One region of the Nocardia vinacea genome, then DNA from elsewhere that is predicted to be linked to it. Evidence: predicted binding sites of a transcription regulator. Region 1 holds the regulator's gene; the other holds the start of a gene.

What was found. The regulator HspR, encoded in region 1, represses chaperone genes until heat shock. The targets are predictions, from matches to a motif close to ANNTGAGTNNNNNNNACTCANNT.
Region 2: a site for HspR is predicted at 4,724-4,746, ahead of lon (endopeptidase La). Genes of this name have one in related genera too.

Annotation. Positions count from the first base shown of each region.
Region 1 is NZ_CP109149.1:7,525,404-7,541,173, forward strand. It holds gene OIE68_RS34215 (endonuclease) at 223-864, shown strand; gene OIE68_RS34220 (helix-turn-helix domain-containing protein) at 868-1,140, opposite strand; gene OIE68_RS34225 (NUDIX hydrolase) at 1,207-1,815, shown strand; gene OIE68_RS34230 (zinc-binding dehydrogenase) at 1,819-2,979, opposite strand; gene OIE68_RS34235 (hypothetical protein) at 3,153-3,449, opposite strand; gene OIE68_RS34240 (MFS transporter) at 3,451-5,160, opposite strand; gene OIE68_RS34245 (MarR family winged helix-turn-helix transcriptional regulator) at 5,277-5,762, shown strand; gene OIE68_RS34250 (FAD-binding oxidoreductase) at 5,765-7,465, opposite strand; gene dnaK (molecular chaperone DnaK) at 7,874-9,721, shown strand; gene grpE (nucleotide exchange factor GrpE) at 9,718-10,368, shown strand; gene dnaJ (molecular chaperone DnaJ) at 10,393-11,556, shown strand; gene OIE68_RS34270 (heat shock protein transcriptional repressor HspR) at 11,556-11,957, shown strand; gene OIE68_RS34275 (FAD-binding oxidoreductase) at 12,606-13,775, shown strand; gene OIE68_RS34280 (FAD-binding oxidoreductase) at 14,219-14,995, opposite strand; gene OIE68_RS34285 (FAD-binding oxidoreductase) at 15,004-15,770, opposite strand, start outside.
Region 2 is NZ_CP109149.1:7,203,894-7,219,663, reverse strand. It holds gene OIE68_RS32915 (TetR/AcrR family transcriptional regulator) at 1-72, shown strand, start outside; gene OIE68_RS32910 (PaaI family thioesterase) at 85-528, shown strand; gene OIE68_RS32905 (FAD-dependent monooxygenase) at 576-2,195, opposite strand; gene lon (endopeptidase La) at 2,303-4,645, opposite strand; gene OIE68_RS32895 (MerR family transcriptional regulator) at 4,830-5,273, shown strand; gene OIE68_RS32890 (hypothetical protein) at 5,393-6,748, shown strand; gene OIE68_RS32885 (TIGR03084 family metal-binding protein) at 6,879-7,664, shown strand; gene OIE68_RS32880 (hypothetical protein) at 8,013-8,720, shown strand; gene lhgO (L-2-hydroxyglutarate oxidase) at 8,740-9,918, shown strand; gene OIE68_RS32870 (SRPBCC family protein) at 10,070-10,540, shown strand; gene OIE68_RS32865 (ribonuclease H family protein) at 10,551-11,129, shown strand; gene OIE68_RS32860 (hypothetical protein) at 11,230-11,973, opposite strand; gene OIE68_RS32855 (MlaD family protein) at 12,194-13,372, opposite strand; gene OIE68_RS32850 (MCE family protein) at 13,369-14,475, opposite strand; gene OIE68_RS32845 (MlaD family protein) at 14,472-15,584, opposite strand; gene OIE68_RS32840 (MlaD family protein) at 15,590-15,770, opposite strand, start outside.

The DNA of each region.
Region 1 (15,770 bases):
GTGTGCGGGTCAGCCGGTGATTCGGCGTAGGGCGTCGGCCAACTCCTTGCCCGACGGCGCGTGGTCCGGATCGATCAAACCTGGGCGGCCAACCCCGTCAGCAGTGCCTGATAGAGCGACCCGATGGCGCGCCCGCCTTCGGTATACGCGGCGTAGGTTCGGTCGCGGGTGTGGACCCGCGACCCCTGGGTACGCCCCGGATATCGAACCCAGGAGTATGCGATGACTCAAAAAGATTTGGTGAAGGCTTTGCTGGACCGGGCGGGCAGCGGCTATGCGGCCGAGGCCGGTATCACGCTGGCCGATAAACCCGCTCCGCTGTTCCAACTCCTCATGCTCGCCGAATTGCTCAGCACCCGTATCTCCGCCGATATCGCGGTCGCCGCGGCCAAGGAACTGGTGCGCACCGGATATCGCACCCCGGACCGGGTCGCGGACGCCGATTGGCAAGAACTCGTCGACGCACTCGGTCGTGCCCATTACAAGCGCTATGACGAAAGTACGGCGTCGCGGCTGGGTGCCAACGCGTCTCGCGTGCTGGATCGCTACAACGGCGACCTGCGCAAACTCGCCGATGAAGCCGAGCACGACCCGTCTCGTGCGGCCGAACTACTGCAACAGTTCCAGGGCATCGGCCCGACCGGCAGCGATATCTTCCTGCGCGAGGTCCAGGATGTTTGGACCTGGGTCCGACCGCATTTCGACGAACGCGCGCTGCGCGGCGCCGAACGCGTCCGACTTCCGGCCGATCCGGATCGCTTGGCCGAGCTGGCCCCGGAAAACCACACCGCCGACCTGGCCGCCGCATTGGTCCGGGTCACACTGGACCGCGAGATCGCCGATCAGGTGCTCGCTACTACCTGAGGATCAGGTGATCTGCACCTGTACCCGCAGACCGGCCGCGGCGATCATATTGACCAGCGCGTCCAGGCTGAACAGCTGCGTTCGGCCGCCGAGCAGATCGGAGATCCGCGCGGCGGTCACACCTAGGTGCTCGGCGGCGGCCTCCGGACTCCAACCCTTGGCGGCGATCCGGTCGGTCAGTTCGAATATCAACTGCGACCGCAGCCGCATATTCTCGACGTCGCCGCGGATGTCATCGATCGCATCCCACACGATGTCGAAGATCTTCTCGGCCATGCTTAGCCCACCTTCTCGAGCTGTTCGAGGACGTATGTGCGCTGCTGGTGTACAAGTGGAGAGACCGTGCCCATCGTCGCAGCAGGCGCGGCCAAACGGCGGCAACTCCGCCGAACCCGCGTATTTCCGGACCCGGCGAAGGAAGGTCGTGAGGTGATGTCGGACCGTGACGCGAAACCGTTCGCCCAGGTGGGACTGGCTGCCGGAGCTTTGTTCGTGCGCGGCGAGGACGTGCTGCTGGTCCATTCGGTCGATCGGGGCTGTTGGGACATTCCGGGCGGCATTGTCGGGCCCGGCGAATCGCCCGCAGCGGCCTGTCGCCGTGCGATCGGCGAAGAGCTCGGCCTCGACCGCCCGCCGCAGCGACTGCTCGTGCACGACTGGACGCGCAAACCGGCCGGCGACGAGATCCGCTACATCTTCGACTGCGGCGAACTCGGCGACGAATCGGCCATCCAACTGCGGGAAAGTGAAGACCGCTGGCAGTTGGTCCGCGTCGATACCGTGGACACCCTCGTCGGACCCGAGTCGGCCCGCCGCATCTGGCAGGGTTTCCGTGCCCGCATGGAGGGCCATGCCGTCTACCTCGAACATGGCGAACCCGCGCTCAGGTACCCGGATACCGCGCCCTCATGGCTCGATCGGCAGCCCGACCGCGACCGGCACCTCGGCTGAGCGTCAGGGCGTCGTTGCAGTACTGGCCGGGTCGATCAGGATCTTCGCGTGCTGTTCCGGATCGGCCAACGCGGAGAACGCATTGTCGATACCGTCCAGCCCGACGGTACCGGTGATCAAGCGAGCCGGGTCGACCTTGCCGTCGGCGATCATGTGCAGTGTGTCGCGGAATTCTCCCGGGTCGTAGCCGAAGGCGAAGCGAAGTTCGATTTCCTTATTGATGGCCATCGCCGGTTGGAAGCGGTCGGTCTCCATACAGACGCCGACCACGACCACGCGCGACAGCGGCGGCGCGGCCGCGATGATCTGATCGATAATGCCCGGCACGCCAACGCATTCGAAAATGACCGGACCTGCCGGGCCCGCATTGAGCGAGTGCGCCAGCCGGAAGACATACCACCACGGCAGATTCGGGACCCGGCGCAGGCGTTCCATGGTGTCGAAACCGAGGCTGAGAATGTCGGTGACGCCATTGATCCGCCCGCGCTTCGGCGCTGCCTCCCACGGTGATTCGGTCGCGGGATCGACGACGATATCGGCACCGCAGCCGACCGCGAGTTCGCGGCGGCGCGGTGAGAAGTCACTGGCGACAATTGTGCGTACGCCCGCCGCCTTCAACATGCTGATGACGGCCAAACCAATAGGGCCGCAGCCGATTACGAATGCCGTCTGGCCCTTGCCGACCCGCCCCTTGCGTACCGCGTGCCAGGCGACGGCCATCGGTTCGGTCAGTGCGGCATGTTCGGCCGAAAGCCCATTCGGGATAGGCATTGTCATGGATTCCTGCACAACCACCTGCTCGGCATAGGCGCCGGGCGCGGCCGTGGATAGCCCGGTCAGCTGGGGTGCGCCGTCGTGGCGCACGATCGGTAGGGCCACCACCGGCGTACCCGCCCGCCAGCGTTTGCGGCAGCCAGGTCCGTAATCGACTATCTCGCCGCTGAATTCGTGTCCGAGCACCACGCTCTGATCCGACCGCATGAATTGGTCGTATCCGGTGCGTGTGGCCAGCTCGGCCATTTCGTCGGCATGGGTGCGGGCGTGCAGATCGGACCCGCAGATGCCGCATCGCGACACGTTGATCAGCACCTGCCCGCGCCCGGGCGCCGGTGTCGGCAACTCCTCCACCGAGAATTTGGTATTGGTGACGACGGCGGCCCTCATAGACGACTCCTCGGATCGGCGGCGGCGAAAGCCTCCCCTCTGCCGCCACCCTACTGCCGCGCTAGTCGGGCACAGCGGAAATCGAATGACCACCACAACCCCATCATTCGACGACATCGGCCGTCGATGAGAATGGCGGTTCCCGCATCGAGCCGGGAACCGCCGTCTCGATCCTACTGACGCTCCAGCGTCGGAATGACCACGTCGTTCAGGTACTCCTCGATACCGCGTCCGCCGCGCTTGGCCTCGTGCACAGTGACGTGCTGGTCGGCCGCCTTCTGCTTCAGTGCCGCACGCGAATCGGGTTCCACCCCGCCGCCGATGATCAGATCGGTGATCTCGCCGGTATCGAGTACGCGCAACGCTTCGGCGTCGGCGATGGTGCCCACGGCCGCAAAACCATTGGCGCGCAACAACTTGGTCGCGGTGTCCACAATCTCCGGGCCACGGCCGATAGCAAGTACTTTCATCTCAGACTCCTGTCGGTACCAGTTCCAAAGGATCATCGATTTCGTGGTGCTCGAGTCGTGCGTTCTTGGGCAGCACTAGAAAACCGAGGCACATGACGGCCAGCAGGCCGATCCCGTACCACAGCGTGTAGCGGAAGGTGTTGGCGAAATTCACCGCGTTGGCCCGTTCGCCCGCATCGGTGAGCACCTGTGCCACAGCGTAATTGCCCGCATCGGAGCCCTGGCAACTGGCCGGAATCGCGGTCGGATCCACCTGTGCCGACCGATCGTGAACGCAGGCAAGGAAATTCGCGATGATCTGGTCCTGTGCGGGTTCGGGAAGTCCGATCGTCGAGAGTTCGGTGCGCACCTGCGGCGTGACCGCCTCGACTCCGCGCGTCGAATCATGGTCCAGCTGACCGAAGAACACCACGCCGACCAATGCGACACCGAGCGCGGTGCCGAGCTGCTGTCCGGTATTGAGCAGCCCGGACGCCGCCCCCGCCTCGCGCGCGGGTACTTGACCGAGCAGCAGGTCGATGGTCGGCGCGACCACCATGCCGAATCCGACACCGGTGACGATCAGCGGAATCACCATCTGCCATGACGTGATCGACGCACCGTAATGGGCGGCCAGCCATCCATATAGCGCGAATCCGCCGGCATTCACCACACCTCCGGCGACCAATACGATGCGCCCGAACCGCGGCGCGAGCACACTCACCGAAACCCCGGCCCCGATGCCCGCGCCGACCGCGAAGAAGACTGCTGTGAGACCGGCACGCATCGCCGACCAGCCCAGGCCTGCCTGCATGAACAGCGTCCAGATCAGGAAGAACCCGCCGAGGCCGATCCAGAACAGCAACCAACTCGCGAGGCCGACGGTGAACGGACGGGACCGGAACAGGTCCAGATCGATCAGCGGGGATCCGACGGTCCGCGCCCGCCGTCGCTCGAAGGCGACGAATAGAACGAAGGCCAACCCGGCAGTGGCCATCATGATGAAAGTCCATGCGGGCCAACCCAATCGGCGGCCCTCGGTGAGCGGATAGGCCAGCAACAGGACCCCGGAGATCGCCAACGCCATCCCGATCGGATCGAGCCGGGGTGCGGTGTCCGAGCGCGAATCCTTCATCACGATGGTCGCCGCGATCAGCGCCGCGATTCCTACCGGAACGTTGACCAGGAAGATCGGCCGCCAGTCCAGATCGAACAGATTCCATTGCACCAGCAGTCCACCGAGTGACAGGCCGACCGCGGAGGCCGAGCCGCCGACACCGCTGTAGATCGCGATGGCCTTGGCACGCTCTTCCTTCGGGAAGGTGGCTCGGATGATGGCGAGGATCTGCGGCACCATCAGCGCCGCCATCGCGCCCTGGACGAACCGGGAGGTGATAAGCATGGTCGGATCCGAGCTGAAGCCGCAGGCAGCCGAAGCCAGTGTGAAGCCGGTCATGCCGATCAGGAAGATCCGCTTGCGACCGTAGATATCACCGAGCCGGCCACCGGTGATCAGCACCGCGGCGAAGGCGAGCACATAGGCCGCGATGATCCATTCGATCTGCGAATACTGGGCGCCCAGATCGGTCTGAATGCTCGGCACCGCGACATTGACGATGGTGACGTCGAGTAGATCCATGAACCCCGCGGCCAGCACCACCGCGAAGGCGATCCAGCGGCGCGGGTCGAGGTGTGGGGGCGCGTCCGCGCCCGGAGAGATGTCGGTATCCACGAGAAGTCTCTTTTCGAATCGGTGGAGTAGGGCGACACCTCAAACTATGCACATGAAGTGATTATCAATCAAGTGTGCAATCATTAAGAGTGCATTGATCGGGGTATGCTTGGTGAGTGACCGATCCGACCTTCGTGCCGCTGGCCGAGCACCCCGCCTTCCTGCTCGGCCAGCTCGGGTTCCATGTCGCTCAGCGCTTCACCGACCTGCTCGCGCCGCTCGATATCAGCCCGCGCCACTACGGCACGCTGCGAATATTGAGCGCCAATGACGGTCAATCGCAGCAGCAGCTGTGCGAGGCGCAGCGGATCCACCGCAATGTGATGGTCGGGCTGGTGGACGAACTGGAGAAGCGCGGACTCGTCGAGCGCCGCAAACATCCGACTGACCGGCGCGCACACGCGGTGTATCTACTCCCCGCGGCGCACGAGCTGCTCACCCGGGCCGAGGCGATCGTGACCGGATTGGACGCGGACGTCACGGCTGCGCTCGAACCCGACGAGCGCGCCACCCTGGTAGACCTCTTGCAGCGCACCGCGGCGGCGAACGGACTGATCCCGGGCATTCACCCGGGTCTGGCCCGCCCAGCGGACAAGTGCTGAGCTCAGATCAGCACGCCGGGATTGAGGATTCCGGCCGGATCCAGCGCGGATTTGGCCGCCCGCAACGCATTCGCAAACGGGTCGGGACGCTGGCGGTCGTACCAGGGTCGGTGGTCTCGGCCCACCGCGTGATGGTGGGTGATGGTCCCGCCCGCAGCCGAGAGTGCCTCGGAGACAGCGGTTTTGATGTCATCCCACTGCGCGGGTGTGCTACCCCAGCGACCGGCGGCGTAGATGCCGAAGTACGGCGCCGGACCGTCCGGATACACATGGGTGAAGCGGCAGGTCACCACGCCGGTGGCGCCGACGGATCGGATGGCCGCATTCGCGGCCTCGGTCACCATTGCCTTCAGATTGTCGAATTTATCCCAGGTGCAGGCGGTTTCGAAGGTTTCGGTGATCATCGACCGGGCCGCGAGGGCATCGCGTTGATAAGGCATCCTGAGGAATGACGAACGCCAGGTGTCGGCTGCGGCCGAACCTACTCGGTGCTCGGTCGATTCGGTGTAGCGCGCGGGTTCAGGAAGGGTGCCGCCGTGGTCGGCGGCGAGCTCGAGCGTGCGTTCCATCCGGGTGCGCGTTGGGTGATCGGCGGATTCGAATCCGAGCACCAGCACGCCGCCGCTCGTCGCGGCACCGGCATTGAGAAATGCCTCGGCCGGATCGAGCAGCCGGCAATTGGTCGGGTAGAGGCCGGACTGCGCGATGGCCCTGGTCGCCGCCACGGCCCGGGTGTAGTCGTCGAAGTGCACGGAAGCCGTTGCGCGCCAACGCGGCCGGTCCTGCAAGCGCATCCACGCCTCGGTGATTATTCCCAGGGTTCCCTCGGATCCCAGGAACATCCGATCCGGTGACGGCCCAGCCCCCGATCCGGGCAGCCGCCTCGATTCGCTTGTGCCCGTCGGGGTTACCACTCGCATCGACTCGACCAGGTCATCGATATGGGTGTACAGCGTCGCGAAATGTCCACCGGCCCTGGTGGCCAGCCATCCGCCGAGCGTCGAGAATTCGAACGACTGCGGAAAATGCCGCAGCGTCAGATTCGCGCCGCGCAGTTGATCCTCCAGCGCCGGACCGAAGACTCCGGCCTGAATTCGCGCCGCCCGGCTGGTGCGATCGATCTCCAGCACCCGATCGAGACGACCGAGGTCCAGACTGATTGCCCCCGCGAATTCGTCCGACCCGTTTCCGGAATCGCTCGGCCCGGTCGATTGCGCGATCCGGCCGGGCAACCTGGGCTCGACCCCGCCCACCACGGAAGTCCCACCACCGAACGGGATTACCGCGATATTCGCCCCGGCCGCCCAGTCGAGCACGTCGACGATATCGCTTTCCGTGCGCGGCCGAATGATCAGATCCGGCGCATTGCGCACCTCGCCGAGCAGATTGCGCACCACATCGCGGAATGCCTGACCGTGTGCGTGCGCCGCCCGATCGGCGGGATCCGTCGACACCAACTCGGCGAGTGAGTCCGGCGCGCACACCCGTGGTTCGGGCAGCCCGAGCGATTCGACCGAAGGCGGTTCATGTGGTGTGAGATCCGCACCGGGCAGAATCGCCGCGACCCGCGCGGTCAGTGCTTCCCGCTCCGCGCCGACGACCGCGTCCTCGACATTGCCCCAGCCCCACCACGACCGCGTCTTCGTCGACACATCCACTCCTCTCGGCGGATCGACGGCGATCGGCGCCGCCGTCGCCGCCATCCTCGTGGACCACCGGATCCCCGGGCAACCTGCACGCGGCGGATCTAGCGACCGTTGATCACAAATGACCATCACTCGTGGCTCGGACTCTCGACCCCTCACAGCAATGGCGGGCGGCCCCTTTCTTCCTGGTTCGGGAATAGACCGCGTGGGCCGTCGGTTGAGCTGTTCGACAATATTGAGTGTATTCGGCTCAAGTTTCAGTTGACGTCCGGCGCTGAATGGGTGCAGGATTGAGCCGACCACGCTCAGCGTTGCTGGGACCGTGCTCCGTGAGGTGCTTGGGGCGAGGTCTCGCGGCACCCGCCCCGGCAGTCCCGGGCGGAGGTCGCAGAGCGGGTAGATCGCCCGAAAACCGCGATTACCCAGCACCGACACAAGTAGTTACACCAACTAGGAGGAACCACCATGGCTCGTGCGGTCGGAATCGACCTCGGGACCACGAACTCGGTCGTCGCCGTTCTCGAAGGCGGCGAGCCGGTCGTCGTCGCGAACTCTGAAGGATCGCGCACCACCCCATCGATCGTCGCGTTCGCCAAGAACGGAGAGGTTCTGACGGGCCAGCCCGCCAAGAACCAGGCGGTCACCAACGTCGACCGCACCATCCGCTCGGTCAAGCGCCACATCGGCACCGATTGGTCGGTGGCCATCGACGACAAGAAGTACACCGCGCAGGAGATCAGCGCGCGCGTGCTGATGAAGCTGAAGCGTGACGCCGAGTCCTACCTGGGCGAGGAGATCACCGACGCGGTCATCACCGTGCCCGCGTACTTCGAGGACTCGCAGCGTCAGGCGACCAAGGAGGCCGGTCAGATCGCCGGTCTGAACGTGCTGCGCATCGTCAACGAGCCCACCGCGGCCGCACTCGCGTACGGCCTGGACAAGGGCGACAAGGAACAGACCATCCTGGTCTTCGACCTCGGTGGCGGCACCTTCGACGTCTCGCTGCTGGAAATCGGCGAGGGCGTCGTCGAGGTCCGCGCCACCTCCGGCGACAACCACCTCGGTGGTGACGACTGGGACGAGCGCGTCGTGAGCTGGCTGGTCGACAAGTTCAAGGCCAGTGCGGGCATCGACCTGACCAAGGACAAGATGGCCATGCAGCGCCTGCGTGAGGCGGCTGAGAAGGCCAAGATCGAGCTGAGCTCCTCGCAGAGCACCTCGATCAACCTGCCCTACATCACCGTCGACGCCGACAAGAACCCGCTCTTCCTCGACGAGCAGCTGACCCGCGCCGAATTCCAGAAGATCACCTCGGACCTGCTCGACCGCACCCGTGCGCCGTTCCAGTCCGTGATCAAGGACGCCGGCATCAATGTCGCCGATATCGACCATGTCGTGCTCGTCGGTGGCTCGACCCGTATGCCCGCCGTCTCGGACCTGGTCCGCGAGCTGACCGGCGGCAAGGAGCCCAATAAGGGCGTGAACCCGGACGAGGTCGTCGCCGTCGGCGCCGCCCTGCAGGCCGGTGTGCTCAAGGGTGAGGTCAAGGACGTCCTGCTGCTCGATGTCACCCCGCTGTCGCTGGGTATCGAGACCAAGGGCGGTGTGATGACCAAGCTCATCGAGCGCAACACCACCATCCCGACCAAGCGCTCGGAGACCTTCACCACGGCCGATGACAACCAGCCGTCGGTGCAGATCCAGGTGTTCCAGGGTGAGCGCGAGATCGCCTCGCACAACAAGCTGCTCGGCTCCTTCGAGCTGACCGGCATCCCGCCGGCCCCGCGTGGTGTGCCGCAGATCGAGGTCACCTTCGATATCGACGCCAACGGCATCGTGCACGTGACCGCGAAGGACAAGGGCACCGGCAAAGAGAACACGATCAAGATCCAGGACGGCTCCGGCCTGTCCAAGGAGGAGATCGACCGGATGGTCAAGGACGCCGAGGCGCACGCCGCCGAGGACAAGGCCCGCCGCGAGGAGGCCGAGACCCGCAACCAGGCCGAGTCGCTGGTGCACCAGACCGAGAAGTTCATCAAGGACAACGAGGACAAGGTCCCCGCGGACGTCAAGACCAAGGTCGAGGCGGCCATCGCCGAGGCCAACGAGGCGCTCAAGGGCACCGATATCGCGGCCGTGAAGTCCGCGGTGGAGAAGCTCGCGACCGAATCGCAGGCGCTGGGTCAGGCGATCTACGAAGCATCTGCCGCCGACCAGGCCGCGTCCGGTAACGGCGCGTCGAGCTCCGCAAGCGATGACCAGGTCGTGGATGCCGAGGTCGTTGACGAGCCGGTCGACACGGAGAAGAAGTGAGCGAGGGAAACTCCGAACAGGAGCCGATCACCTTCGTCGACAATCGCAAGATCGATCCGGAGACAGGTGAAATCCGGGAGCCCGCGGCGGCCGCCGCCGCGGGGCCCGGTCCCGAAGCCGGGAACGGCACCGAACCCGTCATCGGTTCCGATGCGGGAGCCGAGATCCTGGCCGAGACCATCACCAAGGAGCTGGCCGAGCGCACCGCCGACTTGCAACGGCTGACCGCCGAATACGCCAACTACCGGCGTCGGGTCGAGCGGGACCGGCAGGCCACCATCGATGCGGCCAAGGCGGCCGTGGTCTCCGAATTGCTCGGCGTACTCGACGATCTCGATCGTGCGCGGGCGCACGGCGATCTCGATGCCGGACCGCTGAAGTCGGTCGCGGATAAGCTCGCCGACGCGCTGCACAAGCAGGGGCTGCAGGAATTCGGTACGGAGGGTGAGCCTTTCGACCCGACCCTGCACGAAGCCGTGCAGCACGAGGGCTCCGGACACGATCCGGTGATCGGCCTTGTCATGCGCAAGGGCTATCGGTTCGGCGATCGAGTGCTTCGGCACGCGCTCGTCGGGGTAACCGATGGCGTGGCCGATCTGGTCGAAGAAGAGGCATCGGATGTTGATGCCAATGCGAACAACCAATAGGAACCCGAGAGGAGGAGATGCCCGGTGAGCCAACGGGAGTGGATCGAAAAGGACTTCTACAAGGAGCTGGGTGTCTCCTCCAGCGCCTCGCAGGACGAGATCAAGAAGGCGTACCGCAAGCTCGCACGTGACCTGCATCCGGATGCCAATCCCGGCGATACCAAGGCCGAGGAGCGGTTCAAGTCCGTCAGCGAGGCGCATGCCGTGCTGTCGGATCCGGCCAAGCGCAAGGAATACGACGAGACCCGAAAGCTGTTCGCCGGTGGCGGATACGGGCGCGGTGGCTTCACTCCCGGTGCGGGCGGCGGCTTCTCGCAGGACTTCAATATCGGGGACATCTTCGGCCAGGCGAATGCCGGCGACGGTGGCCTCGGTGACCTGCTCGGCGGCCTGTTCAACCGGGGCGGCACGCGCACGGCGAGCCGCCCGCGCCGCGGCGCCGATGTGGAGACCGAGACGACCCTCGGCTTCCGCGAGGCCGCACAGGGTGTCACGGTTCCGCTGCGGATGACGAGTCCGTCGCCGTGTACGACCTGTCACGGCAGCGGCGCCAAGCCGGGTACCAGTCCGCGAGTCTGCCCCGTCTGCAATGGCAACGGCGTGATCAGCCGCAACCAGGGCGCGTTCGGCTTCAGCGAGCCGTGCGACGAATGCCGTGGTACCGGTTCGATCATCGACGATCCGTGCGTCGACTGCCGCGGCAGCGGCATCCAGAATCGGACCCGCACCATCACGGTGCGGATTCCCCCTGGTGTCAGCGATGGGCAGAAGATCCGACTGGCCGGACAGGGCGAGGCCGGACTGCGTGGTGCGCCCTCGGGTGACCTCTATGTGACCGTGCACGTCAGCCAGGACAAGGTCTTCGGCCGCAACGGCGACGACCTGACCCTGGTGCTGCCGGTCAGTTACAGTGAATTGGTGCTGGGCACAACGGTTTCCGTGCCTACGCTGGAAGGGCGCGTCGGTGTCAAGGTGCCTCCGGGCACCGCGGACGGTCGCATCCTGCGGGTGCGCGGCCGTGGCGTGCCCAAGCGCGGTCCCGGCGGCGGGGCGGGCGATCTGCTCGTCACCGTCAAGGTGGCCGTGCCGCAGAAGCTGGACGACAATGCCGCCGAGGCGCTCAAGCGCTACGCGGAGGCGGAGAAGACCAGCGGGTTCGATCCACGTGCGGGATGGGCAGGTGCGTGATGTCCGATAATCCGAAGCAGGCAGCCGGCGGGGCGTCGCGGGCGGAGTTCTTCATGATCTCCGTGGCGGCCCAATTGGCGGGCATGCACGCGCAGACACTGCGTACGTATGACCGCCTCGGACTGGTTACGCCGCAACGGACTTCGGGTGGCGGTCGACGTTATTCGGCACGGGACGTCGAACTGCTCCGCGAGGTGCAGCGGCTATCCCAGGACGAGGGCGTCAACCTGGCGGGCATCAAGCGCATCATCGAACTCACCAATCAGGTCGAGGAACTGCAACAGCGCGTCGTCGATATGGCGGCCGAGCTGGACCGGCTGCGCGCGGGGTATCGCCCCGATCTCACGCCGCCGCAACGCAGTACCGCACTGGTGGTGTGGAAACCGCGCAATAGGCGCTGATAGGCGCGAAAGGCTCCGGGATTCGGTTTCGACCGAGCTCGGAGCCTTTTGTCATTTCGTGCCGATAAGTGAATGCGTTATGTCGCATATCGGGTTGTGGACTCGAATAACCGCTGGCAGTGCTCGAGCAAACTCCGGAACCGGGTATCATTACCCGACAGTCGGTTCAGCCCCTCGTAGGTGTCGGCATGTGGTTCGGAAGGGTTGCCAACGATGTGCTGAGCTGCGAGGTTTGCTGCGGCCCTTGCTTCAGCAAACAATGCGCCGGATCGGCCTGCCGATTCCGTCCGTCGCCAGGTCGGTCGACGCCTGCGGTTTGCTCGAGCCGGATGGGCGGTCCAGGATCGCGGGTTGCCGCACGATCGCTCCGAGATCCCGAATGGGACGAATCTTGCAAAGCGGGCCTTCCGAATTCGATAGGTATAGGGCGGATTTCGCCGTCGTGTTCGTTCTTTCGGTTTGTTTTCAAGGGTTTTCGTGGTGCGGATCCTCGTTTCAGGGGAATTACATACGTGATGTTCAGTCGACTGATTCCGTAGCTGGCAAACCTCGCCTACACTCATTCGCATCGGCTGCTGTCGAGTGTCCCGCAGCACATCACTCGCCGGCACGGGTTTGTGTTCGAGTGCAAAAGGGGTTGTGACACAAATGGACTCGCGGACGGTCGCTTTGATAAGAACGACGTTCAAGGCGGTTGCTGCGGAGGAGGGGGGCCCGGCCAAGCTAGCCAGTTCGTTCTACGCAATTCTGTTCACGGACTATCCCGCCGTCCGGGATTTCTTCCCCGCAGCGATGGATTCCCAGCGTGACAGATTGGTCAAGGCCATCTCCTACGCGCTGGATCGGCTCGAGGAGCCGAATAAGTTATTGCCATTCCTCGCCCAACTCGGACGCGATCACCGCAAGTACGGGGTACAGGCCGCGCACTACACCGCCGTGGCGACCTCGTTGAAGTCCGCGATGCGGATCTTCGCGGGCACCGAGATGTGGACCGACGAGGTCGACCGGGCCTGGGACGAGGGCCTGAAGATCATCGGCGACACCATGATCGGCGCGGCCGAACAGGAATCGGCGCCGCCGGTCTGGAGCGGGACCGTCGTCGAGCGCCGCGAGGTGCTGCGCAATCTCGCCGTGGTGCGGCTGCAATTGAATCAACCGATGCAATACGCCGCAGGCCAGTACATCAGCGTGCAGATCCCGGCCCGGCCGCGCATGTGGCGCTATCTGTCCCCGGCAGTGCCCGCGAATACGAACGGGGAGATCGAATTCCACATCCGCGGAGTACTCGGCGGCTGGGTCAGTCCGGCCATTGTCGGCCACACCAATATCGGTGACCAGTGGCTGCTCGGTTCACCGCTCGGCGGACTCGGCGTGCCGCGCAATGTGAAACGCAAAATGCTGATGGTCGGCTGCGGTACCGGCATCGCACCCCTGCGCGCCCAGCTCATGGCGATGGCACAGCGGCGCGTCAATCCGCGGGTGCATCTGTTCGTCGGCGGCCACCATCCGTGTGACCTCTACGATCTGGAGATCCTGAGCCAACTGGCCACCGCCAATAAATGGCTCACCATCACACCGGTCACCGAGAGCGATGAAAACCCATGGTGGTACCTGGATTCCGGCGAACCGGAGCACACCTGGCCGGGTCTCGAAGCCCGGATGACCGGCCAGATCGGCAAGGTCGTCGCGAGCTACGGCTCCTGGTCCGACCGGGATGTGCAGATCGTCGGATCACCCTCGATGGTGCAGACCACCAAGTTCCGCTTGATGGCCGCCGGAACGCAGACCAAGAACATCCGCCACGATCCGCTCTTCTGAATTATTGGCCGCGGCTCCGCCGCGGCGTGTTCGCGGCCCCTGGTGTCTCGCGTCCGAGTCGTCGAGACTCGCGACTTCGTCGCATGCGCTTCGACGACTCGGACGCGAGACGGGCCGCGAACGGGGTCGCTCGTAAGACTCCCTCCGTTGTGGTCGGTGATGGCGGATCGTTCGGCACCTGATGCCCTCATGCCGGGGGGTGGAGTTCCGCGCCTGTGGGCGGATGCGCTTCGGCCACTGGGCTGCGAGACGGGCCGCGAACGGGTCGCTCGTAAGACTCGCTCCGTTGTGGTCGGTGATGGCGGATCGTTCGGCACCTGATGCCCTCATGCCGGGGGGTGGAGTTCCGCGCCTGCGGCGGATGCGCTTCGGCCATTGGGACGCGAGATGGGCCGCGAACGGGTCGCTGGTGAGACTCGCTCCGTGGGGGTCGAGTTCGCTGGTTACAGTCCTTCGAATTGTATTGCCGCAGCGGGGGTTCCGGTTTCCACCAGGCGATCAAGGGTGACCCGGACCATATTGGGTGAACCGCAGACCAGCACCTGATGGTGGTCGAATGCGCCGTGTGAACCGACGACATCGGCGAGCGTGCCGAAGAGCATATCGTCGAGCGGGAAGCCGATATCCACGCGCGACTGCTCGTACCATTCGTCGACCCAGCCGGGATCCTCCGGACCCTCGATCACGGGAATCACCGTGAGCCAAGGTAATTCGTTCGCCAGCAGGAACAGCATGTCATCGGCGTAGAGGTCGCGCGGGGAGCGCCCGCCGACGAACAGGTAGGTGGGCGGCGGATCCTCGTGGCGGGCGAGGTCGAGAATCTGGGAGCGCATCGGGGCCAGCCCGGTGCCGCCCGCGATCATCACCACCTCGTCGCCGTACGGATCCACGGCGAGGGTGCCGAGGGGAGCGCTGATCTGCCATTCGTCGCCCAATTGAGTGTCGGCGACGATACTGCCGCTGCACCAGCCGCCTGGCACGGCGCGCACGTGGAATTCCAGCTTGCCGTCCAGCGACGGCGGCAGCGCGGGGGAGAGCCGACGGCGCATCCCCGGATGCTGCGGCACTCGGACCTCGACCGACTGTCCCGCGAGAAACGGGACGTACTCACCGATCAGACGGATAACCGCGATGTCGTGGCGCAGCCGGTGGTGACCGACGACGGTCGACTTCCATTCGGGCGCCGCACCATTGCTGTGCGGGCTCGGATCAATTGTCATTACTTCTCTCACACGGGATCTGAGCTGATTACCGACTCAGGGGTACCCACCGCCATCAGGGCGCGACGGGTGTCGGCGATCATCCGGGCCGAACCGGCGATCTGGATCTGCCGGTCGGCCCATGAGCCGAAGCTGGCGACAACCGCGCCCAGATTACCGATCAGGCGGCGGTGCATGCCGTACGGCTCGTCCTGCGGTGGATGCGGATACCACCACGGGTTGGTCTTCTGTTCGCAGACCGGGACCACGGTGAGCCACGGATTGCTCTGCGAGAGCTGCCACATATTCTCCACGTCGTACAGATCGCAGGGGTAGCGACCGCCGATGAAGAAGTGCACGCGCGGATTGATGCCACGCTGACCCATCTCGATCAGCTGCGCGCGCAACGGGGCGATGCCGGTGCCCGCACCGATCAGCAGCACGTCACGGCCGCTGTCGCGATCGATGTGCAGACCACCGAGCGGACCCGCGATCATCCACCGATCGCCGACCCTAGTCTCGTTGACGATCGCCGGGCTCACCCAACCGCCGCGGATCTTGCGGACGTGGAATTCGATCTCGCCGTAGGGATTCGCGGGAATCGCGGGCGAGAGGTAGCGCCACATCTTGGGGCGCTGGGGCAGCGAGATCGGTACGTACTGCCCGGCCTGATACGGAATCGGGCTGTCGGTCTGCAGCCGCACGATGGCCAAGTCCTCGAGCACCCGGCGATGGCCGACCACGGTCGCATCCCAGTACGGCTGCGATTTATCGGAATTGGCGCCGATGGCCATGG
Region 2 (15,770 bases), 320 kb from region 1:
ACCGCCCCCATCGATGTCGCGCGCGAACTAGCCGATGCCGCCTGGCAGGCGCTGGGCACAACCAACGACTGAACGGAGTCATCCATGCCAACGATCACCCTCGACCTGGATCTCGCGAAGCAGGTGCTCGCCGCGCAGCCGTTCGCGCAGTTGGTCGGCACCGAGATCACCGCATTCGGCGACGGCGCCGCGACCCTCATCATTCCCGTCCGTCCCGAGCTGGGCCAGCAATTCGGCTTCGTACACGGCGGTGTGGTGTCCTACGCGGCCGACAACGCCCTCACCTTCGCTGCGGGCACGGTGCTCGGCGCCAATGTGCTGACCGGCGGCTTCACTATCACCTACCTGCGGCCTGCCGCCGGTACCCGGCTGCGCGCCGAAGCCACCGTCACCGGGTCGACGCGGCGGCAGGCCGTCGTCGCGTGCGAAATCTATGCCGAGAGTGCGGACGCCGAACCAGTGCTGTGCGCGGTCGCCCAGGGCAATGCACGCTCCGTCGAGCGCGAACCAGGGGCCGACGGCAGCTGAGGTCCATTGCGAATCACTGTGCGGCACACCGGAAACGCCCCTCAGGATCAAGCCATGGCCTTGGTGTCCAGCACCGACGCCGACCAGCCCATGAGCGACCGTAACGTCGCGACCAGCGACCTGGGATACAGGCCCTGATCGGAACGTGCCGCCACATGCCCGTCCGGACGCACCAGCAGCGCCCCACCCTCCGGCAGATCGGTGCAGGCACCCCACTCGGCGCCCAAGCCGTGCACCGCGATCTCGATACCGGTCTCGCGCTGCGCATCGGCCGCGGCATCGCGCCAGGCAGCCGAGCTCCCGGCGATCAGTATCGCGTAACCGGGTCCACAGAGATCCAAGGTCGAGGTGGTGTGCTCGGCGTCGAGCCACAGGTGCGGCAGTCGCGTTCCGACCTGTCCGGTCAGCCGATCGACATGCGGTTCGACCCATTCGACGCAATCCGCTGGCTTACGCGATACCGCGCTCGACGCGTACCGGAAGCGCGACATGACCGCCCCGAAATCCAACCGCCGCGCCAACATCTCTGCGTTGTCAGGGGTTTCGATGCCGTAGCGGGTTTCGAAGTCGTCTCCTAGATTGGCCTGTTCGGCGGCGATGATCGCACGTGACCAGCGTTCGGTCTGATAGGAATCGAGCAGTGCGGGTCCGCCGGTACCCGAAAGCACGGCGGCCAGCTTCCAGACCAGATTATGTGCGTCGGCGACACCGGTATTGCCGCCGAAACCACCCCACGGCGCGTGCCGGTGGGCGGCGTCACCGGCGAGGAAGACCCGGCCGCGCCGGTACTCGTCGGCCACGAAACTGCCGGTGTCCCAAGCACTTCGCGCCAGCACCTCGACCTCGATATCGGGCACGCCGATCGCGGCGCGGATCAGCTCGACGCAGCGTTCGTCCGGATAGTCCGCGGCCGACTCACGGGTCGGATCGTATTCGAGCTGGAAGGACCATTCGTCGGTGTTGTTCTTGGACAAGACGAGTCCGCGCATGGTGTCGTTGCTGATCTCGCACTGGCTGAAGGTGCGACCGCCCAGCACCCCCGTAAGATCCGTCCGCACAAAGGCATTGATGTAGTAGCGCGTCGGCGGCAGCTCCCAGCCATCGATACCCAGTGCCCGACGGATCGAGCTGGCCGCACCGTCAGCCGCGATGAGGTAGTCGGCCCGGATAACCGAGCGGCGGCCCGACTCGTCACGCAGGGTTGCGGTGACACCCGCGTCATCGGTTTCGAAGTCGATGAGCTCGGCCCCGAATCGGAGGTCACCACCGCGTTCGCGTGCCTGCTCCGCGAGCACCGGCTCGAGCAGTACCTGGGGCAGGAAGCAGAACTGCGACGGGCTGGGATCGGCCGCCGCCATTGCCGCCCGCAAGTGACCGAGGTCGAGCGGCTCGGCGGTGATCAGGCTGGTGCCTCGGCTCGCGCCACCGAAGCTGCCCGCCCGCAATGCGGTCGCGGCGGCCTGCTCGACCCGCCCCTCGACGCCGACCTGACGGAACAGCTCGGTGGTCCTGGTATGCAGGCCGCGCGCCTTCGGCAACGCCGATGCCTTGGTCCGTTTTTCGACGAGAACATAAGGGACATCGTGATATTCGAGGAACAGCGCGGCCGATAGTCCGACCAGGCCGCCGCCGACAACGAGAACGGGAATCCGCTGCGTAGGAGTCATGCCACGATCGTGTGCGCACGGGCTTGCACCGCCCTTGCGTCGCGGTCACGGCGACCATGCATACGAAACGGGCCGTACCCGCAGGTACGGCCCGTTTCAGGGGAATATCAGGCGCTCGCCGCGAAGGCGGGGGCGCTCAGGGCCGGTTCGGCGACCGGTTCGATGGCGTAGGCCAGGATGTCGGCCACATCGGCGACCGGGCGCACATCCAGGGCGGCCAACACCTCGGCGGGCACATCATCCAGGTCCGGCTCGTTGCGGGCCGGGATGAACACCGTCTTCAGCCCCGCACGCTGCGCGGCCATCAGCTTCTGCTTCACTCCGCCGATCGGTAGCACCCGGCCGTTCAGCGTGACCTCACCGGTCATGCCGACATCCGCGCGCACCTGCCGGCCGAGCGCCAGCGACACCAGGGCGGTGACCATGGTGACACCCGCCGACGGCCCGTCCTTCGGCACCGCACCCGCCGGGAAGTGGATGTGGATATTGCGATCCAGCACGGACGGTTCGATGCCGATCTCTGCCAGGTGCGAGCGCACGTAGGTGAGGGCGATCTGCGCCGACTCCTTCATGACATCACCCAGCTGACCGGTCAGGGTGAGCGCACGCTCGCCCTCGGCGCCATTTGCCTCGATGTAGAGGACATCGCCGCCGAGACCGGTGACCGCCAAACCCGTTGCCACACCGGGGACCGCGGTGCGTTCCACCGAATCCGGGGTGAAGCGCGGGCGACCCAGGTAGTCCTTCAGGTTTTCCAGGTCTATGGTCAACGACTCCAGCGCGTCGTAACCCAGCTCGGCGTCGTAACCCAGCGACACCACGTTGTCGGCCGAACCAGTTCCGTCCTCGGACAGCCGAGTCGCAGCCTTGCGCAATGCCTTCGCGATCAACCGCTCCAGCTGCCGCACACCGGCTTCCCGGGTGTAGTTGGCCGCGACCTCGCGCAATGCCTCGTCGGTGATCGAAACCTCCGCGGCGGTAAGCGCATTGCGTTCCAGCTGCCGTGGCACCAGGAAGTCGCGGGCGATGGCCACCTTGTCGTCCTCGGTGTAACCGTCGACGCTGATCATTTCCATGCGGTCCAGCAGCGGGCCGGGAATGGTCTCCAAGACATTCGCGGTCGCGATGAACAGCACGTCGGACAGGTCCAGGTCCAGATCCAGGTAGTGGTCGCGGAATGTGTGGTTCTGTGCCGGATCCAGCACCTCGAGTAGTGCCGCGGCCGGATCACCGCGGAAGTCCGAGCCGACCTTGTCGATTTCATCCAGCAGGACAACGGGATTCATCGATCCCGCCTCCTTGATGGCACGCACGATCCGGCCCGGCAACGCACCGACGTAGGTGCGCCGGTGCCCGCGGATCTCCGCCTCGTCGCGCACACCACCGAGGGCGACGCGAACGAACTTGCGGCCCATGGCCCGTGCCACCGACTCACCGAGCGAGGTCTTGCCGACACCGGGCGGACCGACCAGCGCGAGCACGGCTCCGGAACCACGTCCGCCGACGACCTCGAGTCCGCGCGCGGCCCGGCGGGAGCGCACGGCCAGGTACTCGACCATGCGATCCTTGACCTCGTCCAGGCCGTGGTGATCGGCGTCCAACACCGCGCGGGCGGCCGAAACATCGGCGCTGTCGGTGGTTTTCACGGTCCACGGCAGGTCGAGGACGGTGTCCAGCCAGGTCCGGATCCAGCCGGATTCCGGGCTCTGATCGCTGGCCCGCTCCAGTCGACCGACCTCGCGCAACGCCTCGGCGCGCACGTCATCGGGCAGATCGGCCTGCTCGACCCGGGTGCGGTAGTCGTCGGCGCCGTCGGGCTCGTCCTCGCCGAGTTCCTTGCGAATGGCATTGAGCTGCTGGCGCAGCAGGAATTCGCGCTGACTCTTCTCCATGCCCTCGCGGACATCCTCGCTGATCTTCTCGGTGACCTCCGCCTCGGCGATATGTGCCTTGGTCCACTCGATCAGCTTGGTCAAACGCTGTGCGGTATCCGGAGTTTCGAGCAGCTCACGCTTCTCCTCGGCGGTCAGGTACGGCGCGTAGCCCGCGGTGTCGGCGATCGCCGACGGATCGGTCAGCTGATTGACCGCGTCGATGATCTGCCAGGCCTCGCGGCGCTGCAGCACCGAAACGACCAGCTTCTTGTATTCGGCGGCAAGCTCTTTGGTGCGACCGTCGGCGACGGGCGTCTCGACCGGTTCGGCTTCGACCCACAGCGCGGCGCCCGGCCCGGTGACCCCGTGGCCGATCTTGGCGCGCCGTTCGGCCTTCAGCACCGCGGCGGGCGCGCCACCGCGCATCCGGCCGACCTGTTCGATGGTGGCGACGACGCCGTAGGAGGCGTAGCCCTCGGTCAATCGGGGCGCGAGCAGCACCGCGTCGGTATTCGCGGCGCGCGCGGCGTCGATGGCGGCCTGCGCCGATTCGTCCAGTTCGATGGGCACGACCATGCCCGGCAGCACGATCGGATCGGTCAGGAACAGCACCGGCAGGTTCTGTGGTGTAGTCACGTGTTCGACCCTTCCAAAAGTTGAGCGATGCCCAGTCAACCCCGGGCATTCCACGTTTGTTCCACACCGCGGCCCACGTTCGCTCAGAGCGATCAGCGTTCGATGCGGCACTAGAATTCAGAGCGTGTTCGAAGTCGATGGGCAGCCGGTATCCGGACCGGTTCGCTGCGACAACCCGGACGGGCTGAGTATCGGCGAGGCCGCCCGCCGCACCGGGGTCAGCGTGCACACCCTGCGCTACTACGAGCGCGCCGGCCTGGTCATCACCCCCATCGACCGCACCGCCAGCGGGCGGCGGCGCTACCACCAGCTCGACCTGGACTGGATCTACGTATGCACCAGGCTGCGCGCCACCGGAATGCCCATCCAGACCATCCGTCGCTACGCCGAACTCGTGGCCGCCGGAAACGGCAACGAACCCGAACGCATCGCGCTGATGGAGGCACACCGTGCCGAAGTGGTCGCCAAGCTCGCCGAGATCCAGGAGAACCTCGCGCTCATCGACCGCAAGCTCGATATCTACCGAGGTCGGATCGCGATCGGCGACCGCACTGCGCACCCGGGCTGATACGTCGGAGTCCGGTCACCGTCGATCCAGGTAGTCCCGCATTGACACCCCGTCGGAGCCAATGAGAATGTTGGCAGCTAGATATCTCACCACTTGGGCGGCTTCAGGGGGATCCCACGATGACAACACTCACCTCCGGAGTGTTCATCGATTGGGAAGCACTGACCGGCCTGTCCAAGTTCTCCGTCGATCTGATCACCTTTCCGATCTTCAGTGCGCTCGCCGGTTGGCTCACCAACTGGACCGGTGTGCTGATGCTGTTCTGGCCGGTCGTTTTTCGCGGAATCCGGATTCCTGGCCTCCAGGTGTTGTATCCGTATTTTCCGCGCCGAGTCCAGGTGCTGCCGACATTCTCCGGTGACGGCCGCCGGTTCGGATTCCAGGGATTCATTCCGGCGCGCGCGGAGAAGATGGCGAGTATTTGCGTCGACAAGGCACTGATGCGCATCGGCAGTCCGCGGGATTTCATCCACGAACTGGATCTGGAGAGTATTGCCGATTACCTCGCGATACTCGCGAGCAAGCAGGTCAAACCGCTCGTCGACGAGGTGATGTACCGGGAGAATCCGGACCTGTGGCGCGGTGTGCCGAAGGCGATGAAGCAGGTCATCTATCAGCGGGTGGACCGGGAATTGCCCGGATTGACCAGGCGGGCCTTCGAATCGCTCGGCGACAATGTCGACCAGCTCATCGATATCAAAACCTTCGTCATCCGGTATCTGCAGGAAAACCCGTACATCCTCAAGGATCTGACCACCACCATTGCCGCCCCCGAATTGCGTTTCATGGTGCGCATCGGCCTACTCGGTGCGCCGTTCGGCCTGCTGCTCGCACTGTATATGCATGTGCACCACACCATTCCGGTGTTGGGTTGGGTGCCGGGTTGGGTGATCGTGCTGCTTGCCTCGGCGGCGATCGGCGTGATCGTGAATGTCGTCGCGGTCAAAATGGTCTTCGAACCGGGTGATCCGCAGCCGCGCTACAAGTATTTGTGGAAGCAGGCGCTGCTGGCCAAGCGGCAGCCGCAGGCGGCGACCGATCTCGCGCACATCCTCGCCTACCAGGTGCTGACGCTGCCGAACCTGTCCAAGGAACTGCTCGACGGTCCGAACGGCGATAAGACCAGGCAGCTGATCGAGCGGCTGGTCTCCGATGAGATCCATCGCCAACTCGGCCCGACCACCTCGATCGTGCGCGTCGCCTTCGGCCGCCGCCAGTTCGACAATCTCAAGGTCGGCGCCGCGGGCGCGGCGGTCGGGCTGGCGCCCAGCCTGGTCGAGGACGAGGCGTTCACCCTCGAACAGGCCAAGAAGATCGACGAGTTCGCCGCACGCAAGCTCCAGGACCTCACCCCGGGGGAGTTCATGGAGATGTTCTACGCCTCCGTCGAACAGGATGCCTGGCTGTTATACCTGCACGGCGCACTGCTCGGCCTGCTGGTCGGCGCCGCCCACCTGACGATTTTCGGCTGGTAACCGGCCTGAATCCGGTCGGCGGCGGGCTCGGGGCAAATACAAGCACGCATGCTTGCATTTTTTCGGACCCGCTGCGATGCTGAACCACGACGGTGTACGAAGCAGTGCGCCTGGACGGGACAGGGATCTGATGGCCGACCTAGACGCGCTCCTGCGCGATTTCGCCGACGACTGCGCGGAACTGGAACGAATCGTCGCCCCGCTGGCGGACTGGTCCGCGCCGACGCCGGCGCCCGGCTGGAGTATCGCCCATCAGATCGGCCATCTGGCCTGGACCGACGAGGTCGCCGCGCTGGCCGCCACCGATCCGGACGGTTTCGCGAAGCTGGTCGAGGAGGCGGGCCCGAAGGCGTTCACCTTCGTCGACGAGGCCGCCGAGGAGGCGGCCACCGCACCCGCCGCCGAACTGCTCGACCGATGGCGCCACGGCCGTGTCGGTCTGATCGAAGCGCTGCGCGCGCTGCCGTCCGGCACCAAACTGCCGTGGTTCGGACCGCCGATGAGCCCGGCATCCATGGTCAGCGCGCGCATGATGGAGACCTTCGCGCACGGCCAGGACATCGCCGACGCACTCGGGTTGACCAGGACACCGACCGCCCGGCTGCGCACGGTCGCCCATATCGGCGTGCGGACCAGGAACTTCGCCTACACAGTGCGCGGTAAGACCGTGCCGGCCGAGGAATTCCGAGTCGAACTCACCGCACCGGACGACAGCGTGTGGTCCTGGGGTCCCGAGGATGCCGCGCAGAAAGTGACCGGTCACGCATTCGACTTCTGCCTACTGGTGACGCAGCGACGTCACCGTGACGATCTCGCGCTGGCAACAGTGGGTGCGGACGCCGCCGAATGGCTCACCATCGCACAGGCTTTCGCGGGGCCGACGGGTGACGGGCGGTCGGCGGGCCAGTTCGCCTGACCCGCCGCATCCGAACCATCGGGTCCGACCGGAATTCTGGGTGCGGGCGAGCGCCACACTTGGGTGCGCCGTTCGTGTCGGCCGGACGCCGTTGGCCGGGTGTCTCGATGTGGCAGTCGAGAATGGCGCTCGCCAGCTAAGTGTATTTACCCGCTTGTCAGCTTGTAGAAACATTGACGACGCCATTCGGCTCGAGTTCGGTACCGCGGGCGTCATCCGGCTTTGTGATGCTGATCTCCCTCATGCGGTGCCACCCGCGGCCGCCCCTGTAACCTGGACAAGCGTACGGCTTTCAACGATGCGGGCCGCGCGGTGAGGGGATCAGGGGCGGACGGAAAGGAACGCATCGTGACACATAAGCCTGCCCAGATCGCTCGGTATGCCGCCATCGTGCTCGCGGGCGCCGCCAGCCTCAGTCTCACCGTTACCGCGGGGGCCTACATCGTCCACCAGATGGCCGACACCCAGCACGCCACCAACGATGTGGCCGCACCACCTGCGGTCCGGATTCCGGATGTAGATACCGACTACGGACCCGTACTCTCCGATGCCATATTGACCGGTGGAACTCGCGACCTGCCCGCACTATTCGGCCGCTTCCCCGCGGAATCCAGCGACGGCATGGTGAAAACCTCTCAGGCCCATACAGATTCGCCCGCCTCCGCCGGAATCAGCGGCAAACTGCGCCTCGGCACCGCCTATGTCGGCGCGGAGGTGGCACCGGGCCGCGCGAATTCCGTCGCCTTCACGGTGGATACCAATGCGCTGACGGCACTGACGGATTTTCTGCTCACCGAACCGGTTCGAAACCGGCTCGGCATCCACGCCGATCCGGGCGGGGTCACCCAGTTGCGCACAGAGATCGATACGCACAACGGCGAAGTGACATTCACTTTCTCGGATCCGACCCTCGGTGAACACGGGCTGCGGCTCGATCGCAACCCCGCGCCGAGCGCCGAACATGCTGCGACCGTAGACGATTCGGCCACGTCGGGCATGGTCGACGCGACCCCGAATCCGACCATGACGACGGCGAACGACACCATCGCGGTCTAGTCCGCCTACGCTGCGTCCCATGTACGACTTCTGTGTCATCGGGGGCGGGATCGTCGGGGTCGCGACGGCGCATCGGATTCTGCGACGGCATCCGGGTGCGAGCCTGGTGCTCGTCGACAAGGCCGAGGCACTCGCGACCCATCAGACCGGGCACAACAGCGGCGTCATCCATTCCGGCATCTACTATCCGCCGGACAGTCTGAAGGCGCGCCTGTGCCGAAAGGGCGCTGCCTGGACCAAGGAATTCGCCGCGGCACACGGCATTCCGTTCGAGGTCTGCGGAAAGCTGCTGGTGGCCACAAATGCCGCCGAATATCGGCGAATGCTCGCGCTGCACGAACGCTCGGTCAGCAACGAGGTCGATGTCGAACTCGTCGACACTGCCGAATTAACTCGCCGCGAACCGCATGTGACCGGCGTCGGCGCATTATTCGTGCCCGCCACCGGCATCATCGACTTCACCCGCGTCACCAACGCACTCGCCGAGGAGGTCCGGGCCGCGGGCGGCGAAATCGTGCTGAACGCCGAGGTCACCGCACTCACCGAAACCGCGGACGCGGTCACCGCGGCGAGTCCCGCGGGTTCTTGGACGGCGCGCACCCTGGTGGTCTGTGCGGGTCTACAGGCCGATCGGATGGCCGCACTCGCCGGTCTGCAAACCGATTTCCGCATCGTGCCGTTCCGCGGCGAGTACTACCAGCTACCGCCCAGCCGATCCGGACTGGTGCGCACGCTGATCTATCCGATTCCCGATCCGAATCTGCCCTTCCTCGGGGTTCATCTGAGCCCGATGATCGATGGCACCCTGACCGTCGGCCCCAATGCCGTGCTCGGCCTGGCCAGGGAGGGCTACCGCAAGAGCAGCTTCGACGCCCGAGACACCCGTGCGGTGCTCGGTTTTCCCGGCTTCCACCGAGTGGCCCGCGCCCATGTGCGCACCGGACTGCGCGAGTTGCGCAACTCCCTGTTCAAACGCGGTTATCTGGCCGAATGCCGAAGGTACTGTCCGGAGCTCACGATCGCGGATCTGCGACCACGCGAGGCGGGCATCCGCGCGCAAGCGGTACTGCGCGACGGCACCCTGGTACACGACTTCCTGATCGAACGGACACCGCGCTCGATTCACGTGCTCAACGCACCGTCACCGGCGGCTACCTCCGCCATGCCGATCGCCGAATACATCGTCGAACAACTGTGACCCCGCCGAGTTAGCTGGGTTGCGCGTTCCAGCAAACCAAGCGACCACCCGGTCATGAATGTGGTAAGTCCGCCAACCAAATTCCGGGCAACCCCTCGAATAAAGAGGAGAGCTGTAGTACTTTTAGCGGCAGCCAACAGGGAGGGGCCCTATGGGCCACATCAAGTACGCGAGCGACGTCGGAGCCCCGGTCGAGGTGGCCTTCACCTATACGGACAATCATCAGTTCGTGCCGGATTGGATGTTCGCCGTCGCCGCGTTCGAGCCGAAAGGCGAGCTCGACCAGGGTCTCGGTGCGGTCTTCACGACTCGGATCAGTCTGGGACTGTGGCGGCCGACCATCGAATGCGAAATCACCGAATACCGGCGCAATGTCGTGATCGGCTACACATTGCACGGGGGTTTGGCGGGCACTTTGACGCTGCGCTTCGACCCGCTCGGCTACGGACGCTCGGTGCTGACCTCGCAAGCGGAGTACGCTCCACCGAGTGGGCTGTTCGGTCGGCTGTGCCTGCGCTTGGTGGATTCCGCCGTGCGCTCGGCGCTGCGCCGCACCGAATCCCAGTTGCGAAGGGAGATAGAGGAATTCCACGGTACCGATCTTGTCGGTCGGATTGCGTAGGGTGCCATCCATGATCATCGTGAGCACCGACGGATCCTGCCTCCGCAATCCCGGCGGCGCTATCGGCTGGGCTTGGGTCAATCATCAGGGCGGTTCACGCAGCGGGGGAGCCGCCACCGGAACCAACCAGGTCGCGGAGCTGCGCGCGCTATTGGAGGCGGTACTCGCCCATCCGGGCGAGGAACCGCTGTTCATCGAGAGCGATTCGCTCTACGCGATCAAATGCGCCTCGGAGTGGATCTTCGGCTGGCGGACCAACGGCTGGCGCACCGCCAGCGGCGGCGCGGTGAAGAATATCGAACTCATCAAACAGATCGACCGGGCCATCGCTTCCCGGCCGGGACCGGTCCGGTTCCGTTGGGTGCGTGGACACGTCGGCAATTACTTCAACGAAATGGCCGACACCCTCGCGGGCGAGGCGGCCAGACAGGCCGCGGCCTCCGCGGCGGCCGGTGAGGTCCCGACCGCGGAACTCCCCGAGCTGCAGCCGGTGCTCGAGGACTCCTCCGAGAAGACCACAAAATCCGCCCGGCCGCGGTCAGCGGGGAAGCCGGTCGCACCAGCACCTCAGGCATTGACTTTGTTCTGAGTCCGCCGGCGCGACCGGACGCAAGACCGCCGGAAAGACCTCCGGGCGGGTGGTGCCATTCCCACCCGCCCGGAGGCGCTTTTCGGAGTAGATAATCCGATCAGTTGCCCATCTGCTTCAGGATGGGCAGGTCGAACTTGTCGACCAGCCACTTGTCGCCGACCTTCTTCAGACCGGCCACCACCACGAGCTCCACCTTGCTCGGCGGCTTGTTCGCAGCGGCGATATTCACATTGGTGGTGGTCTGACCGATCACCACCAGAACATTCGCGTTCTCGGTATCGCCGGACTGGAAGCCGCACTGCATGTCGTAGGTGGACGAGGTGGCCTTGGCATCGATGACGACGCCCTTGAGGTCCTGGCCGAGCTTGGCGAACTGATCCTTCCAGTCACCGGTCGACGCGGCATCCACCTTCTTCAGGTACTCGTCGATGGTCTGCGGATCGTAGGTCGAGATCAGCTTGCCGTATTCGCACGCCGCCGCGGTGGCGTCGGCATGCGCGTCCAACTCGTCGCCGCGATTGCTCGCCTGCCGGTAGAACACCACGACGGCGGTGACCGCCGCGACGAGCAGCACACCGGCGACGAACGCCGCGATAATCGGGACCAGTGCGCCCCGCTCCTTGCCGCGATTCTGGGTGACCGGCTGCGCAGCGCCCTTGGCCGGCGTGGCCGCCGGCTGATTCGGCTCGGACTTGGGGGCAGCCGGGGTCGGCTCCGCGGCTCCCGCATCGCCCGCCTTCCCGATCTCGACCGTCTTGTCCTCGGCGGGCGCATCGACCTTGGCGTCGTCTTCGGGGGCATCCGAGTTCTGGTTCTCGGCGCGGGCATCATCAGTGGACATCGATACAATCCTGCACTTTCCCGGCGCACTCGAGCGCACCGATATTGCCTTGTCGGTCCGCATCGGACGAACCGTTCGCACTCTGCGGGGGAGTATTCCCGGCCCGGGATCGCACGCCCGGGCCGGGGTAACTCACCGTCGAATACGTACCGCTCGCTGTGTCAACTCACCGCAGTGTTCGGATCACCGCTGATCCTTTCGAACGACCTGCAAGCAGTCGCTAGCGCAGTGGCGGCGGGGTCATTTCATTTGGATCCGCACCCGGCGGCATCTGCGCACCATTGTCCGGAACATTCGGCCGCGGCGCATTCGCCGAACCACGCACCTGCAGCCCAGGCGGCGGATTCTCGCAGTAGTTCCACTTGGGCACCGAGCCGTCCTGGACGACCTCATTGCGAATCGGCGTGTGCTTGTACTGGCAGATCGGTCGAACCCAGATATCCGCGACGGCGTAGAACTCGTTGTCGTGCGCCGGCACACCAGCGGCGGACAACCCGATATTCAACGACGGGAACAGCGCCTGCAACGCCGGGATCCGCAACTGCGCGGCCTTGGTCACCGCCGCGAAGTTGGCCGCCAGACTGGTGATCGGGTCGGCCGTCTTATCCAGCACCGCGCCGAGGCTGGTCAGCTGTCCCGGGGCCTTCTCCAGGATCGCCAGCAATTCGGCGTTGGCATTGTTGAACTGATCGAACAGCTGACCCGAATTGCGGGTCAGCGTCCCCAGATCGGGCTGCGCATTCGACGTGGTGTTCGCGATGGTGCGCAGGTTGGTAATCAGGTTCTGGGTCTGCGGCAGCAGATTGTCGAATCCGGCCATGGCCAGGCTGATGCCATTCACCATGCCGCGCAACTGATCCGGGCCACCACTGAGCGCGGTATCCAAATTGGCCAGGATGACACTGAACTGATCCGGATTTACCTGGGCGATCAGCGCGCTCGAGTTGTCGAGCACCGACCAGATCGGGGTCGGGGTCTTGATCTTCTCCGCATCGAATTCGATGACCGAACCGTCCTTCAGGAACGGCGCCTGCTCGGTATTCGGCCGGAAGTCGATGTACTGCTCACCGGCGCCGGAGAGCGCGCCCACCGAGACCTTGGTGTCGACCGGAATCTTGTACTTCGTGTCGATTTCGGCTTTCGCGGCGATGGACTGTCCGCGATCAACCAACTCGATCGAGGTCACCTTACCGACGCGATAGCCACGCAGGGTCACATCGTTGCCCGGCTGCAGACCACCGGAGCGGTCCAGGTCCACCGTGACGGCATAGGTCGACTTCAGCGGATTCACCCGCATGACACTCACCAGCAGATAGCTGGCGCCGACGATGAATATCAGTACCAGACCGATGGTGGACAGCAGCATCTTGCGCTGCATCAGTTTGCCGAGCCAACTCATCGGTGTCCCCCCTGCAGTCGTCCCTGAATGGCCTGCAGGACAGTGATCAGGCTGCCCGCGAAGTCGCTGAGATCGCGGCCATCGAAGAATTTGCCCTGCGCAGGATCCGACAACAAGCTGAAGTTGTGGATATTGGTGACAGTGGCATAGACCGCGAGGCTGTTACCGCGGAAGGACGCTTCGATCGGACCGCGGATCTCGTGCAGCGCATCCAGTGCGGGACCGAAGTTCTGCTCGGTCCGCGACAGCGCGTCCATCAGCTTGTGCACATTGTCGAGTAGATCGCTCAGTTGGTCGCTGGAGGTGTTGGCATAGTCGCCGAGCGCCGCGCTGGTCACCGAAATCTTCTGCAGCAGATCACCGATCGCGCGGTTGTTCTCCGCGACGGCACCGATCATCTGTGGCAGGGTGTCCGCGACCTGCCCCAACTCCGAATGCCTCGACTCGATGGTGGTGGCCAGCGAGCCGAACTCGGCGAGCACACTGTCGATCCGAGCGCTGTTGTCGTTCAAACTGCCGACCACGCCGGTCATTTCGGTGATCAGATGCGCTATCTGGTCACCGCGGCCGCCGACGATCGAGTCCAGCTCCGAGGTCAGCTTGGTGAGCGCCGCGACGCCACCGCCGTTGAACAACATGGATACCGAGATCAGTAACTCCTCGACGGTGGCGCCCGCCGAGGTCTTGTCCAAACCGAGGGTGTCGCCGTTGTGCAGCATCGGGGCGCCCGGATCCGCCTTGGCCTTCGACACCGCGATGAACACGTCGCCGAGCGGGGTGGCTTGCCGCAGTTCGGCCGTGCTACCGACCGGAAGGTCGATGTCCTTGCTGATCTTCAGATCGACAACGGCCTCGAAGTTCTTGGTCTGGATATTCGAGACGACGCCGACATCGGAGCCACCGATCTTGACCTTCGCCTGATCAGGCAGGTTCAGCGCGTTCTCGAATTTCGCGTGCAGGGTGTAGGTCTCACCGGTCACGCCCGGTTTGGGCAGCGGCAGGCTCTCCACCGTGAGACCACAGCCGGAGGTGATGGCGACTCCGGACGCCGCGGCCAGCGCGATCACCGCGCGGCGGGCTTTGAATGTGAACCGGTCGCTCATTTGGTCATCCCCAGCAGTGCCGCCGTAACACCAAGATCGGGACCGAGGTCCTCCAGTTTGCCGGTCCGGCAACCATCCGAGCGCATTTGAATCCGTTCACAGAACACGCTGAGCAGTTCGCCGTTGAGGAAGGTCGGCAGGTTGCCGTGCAGCCGGACGTAACCCAACTCCCGGTTCATCGACCGGTCCAGGTTCTGCATGAGCAGCGGCGCGAGGTCGACGACCTCGGTGAGGCCGCGGGCGTTGGCACGCAACTGATCGGTCACCTTGGTCAGACCCTCCAGCGAACTGCCCAGCTGATCCTGGTACTGCACGAAGACCGAACTCGTATTGGCCAGGAAGTCGTTGAGCTGCTGCAGCGTAGCCTGCAGACCGGGGGCCTGATCGCTGAGCAGTCCGGTCATCTGTGTCATCCGATTGCTGAAATCGCGTACGGACTGGTCGTTTTCGGCCAACATCGTGGTCAGCTCGTTCAACTTGACGATGATGCTGGAGACCGCGTCCTTATTGTCGACGCCGACCTTCAACGCGCCGGAGAGCGCGTTGAGGGTGTCACGCATCTTCTCGCCGTTGCCGTTCAACATCGGATAGAGCACCCGCCCCGACAGCGGACCGATGCCCTCGGTACCCGGTTCCGGCTTGAGCGCGGCAGCGAACTGATCGATGGTCTTGAGCATCGTGTCCAGCTCGACCGGTGTCTTGGTCTTCGCCTTCGGCAGATGCGCGCCATCGGACATGGTCTCGCCCTGGGTGTAGACCGGGGTGAGTTCGACGTGCCGGTCGGTGACGATGGACGGCGAAACAATCGCTGCCATCGCATCTTTCGGGATCTTGACGTCCTTATCGATCGTCATATGCACCTCGACCATGGTGCCCTTGGGAATGATCTTGTCGATCTTGCCGACTTGCAGGCCGAGCACGGTGATCGGATTGCCCTCGAAGACACCCGCAATGTTCTCGAAGTCCGCGGTGATCGTGATCGTGTTGCCCAGTGCGCTGTTCATCGAACTCGGCATCAGTGAGCAACTGCCGATGGCCAGCGCCGCGGCACTGATCATCAATGGTTTGGCCACCCGCCGCAGATTCGGCCGGCGCAGGTTGATTCGCATCAGTCTCATCCCTGGCACCCCTCGATCAGGTGGGCGAAGCACAACCAGTTGTCGGGGAAGAGCCAGGGGAGGCCGACCTCACCGTACGGACCGTTGCCGAACGCGTTGTTGAAGGTGCGCACCGACACCGGCATGATCTGCAGCATCCGGTCGAGGTTGTCCTTATTCTTCTGCAGCCCCTCCGCC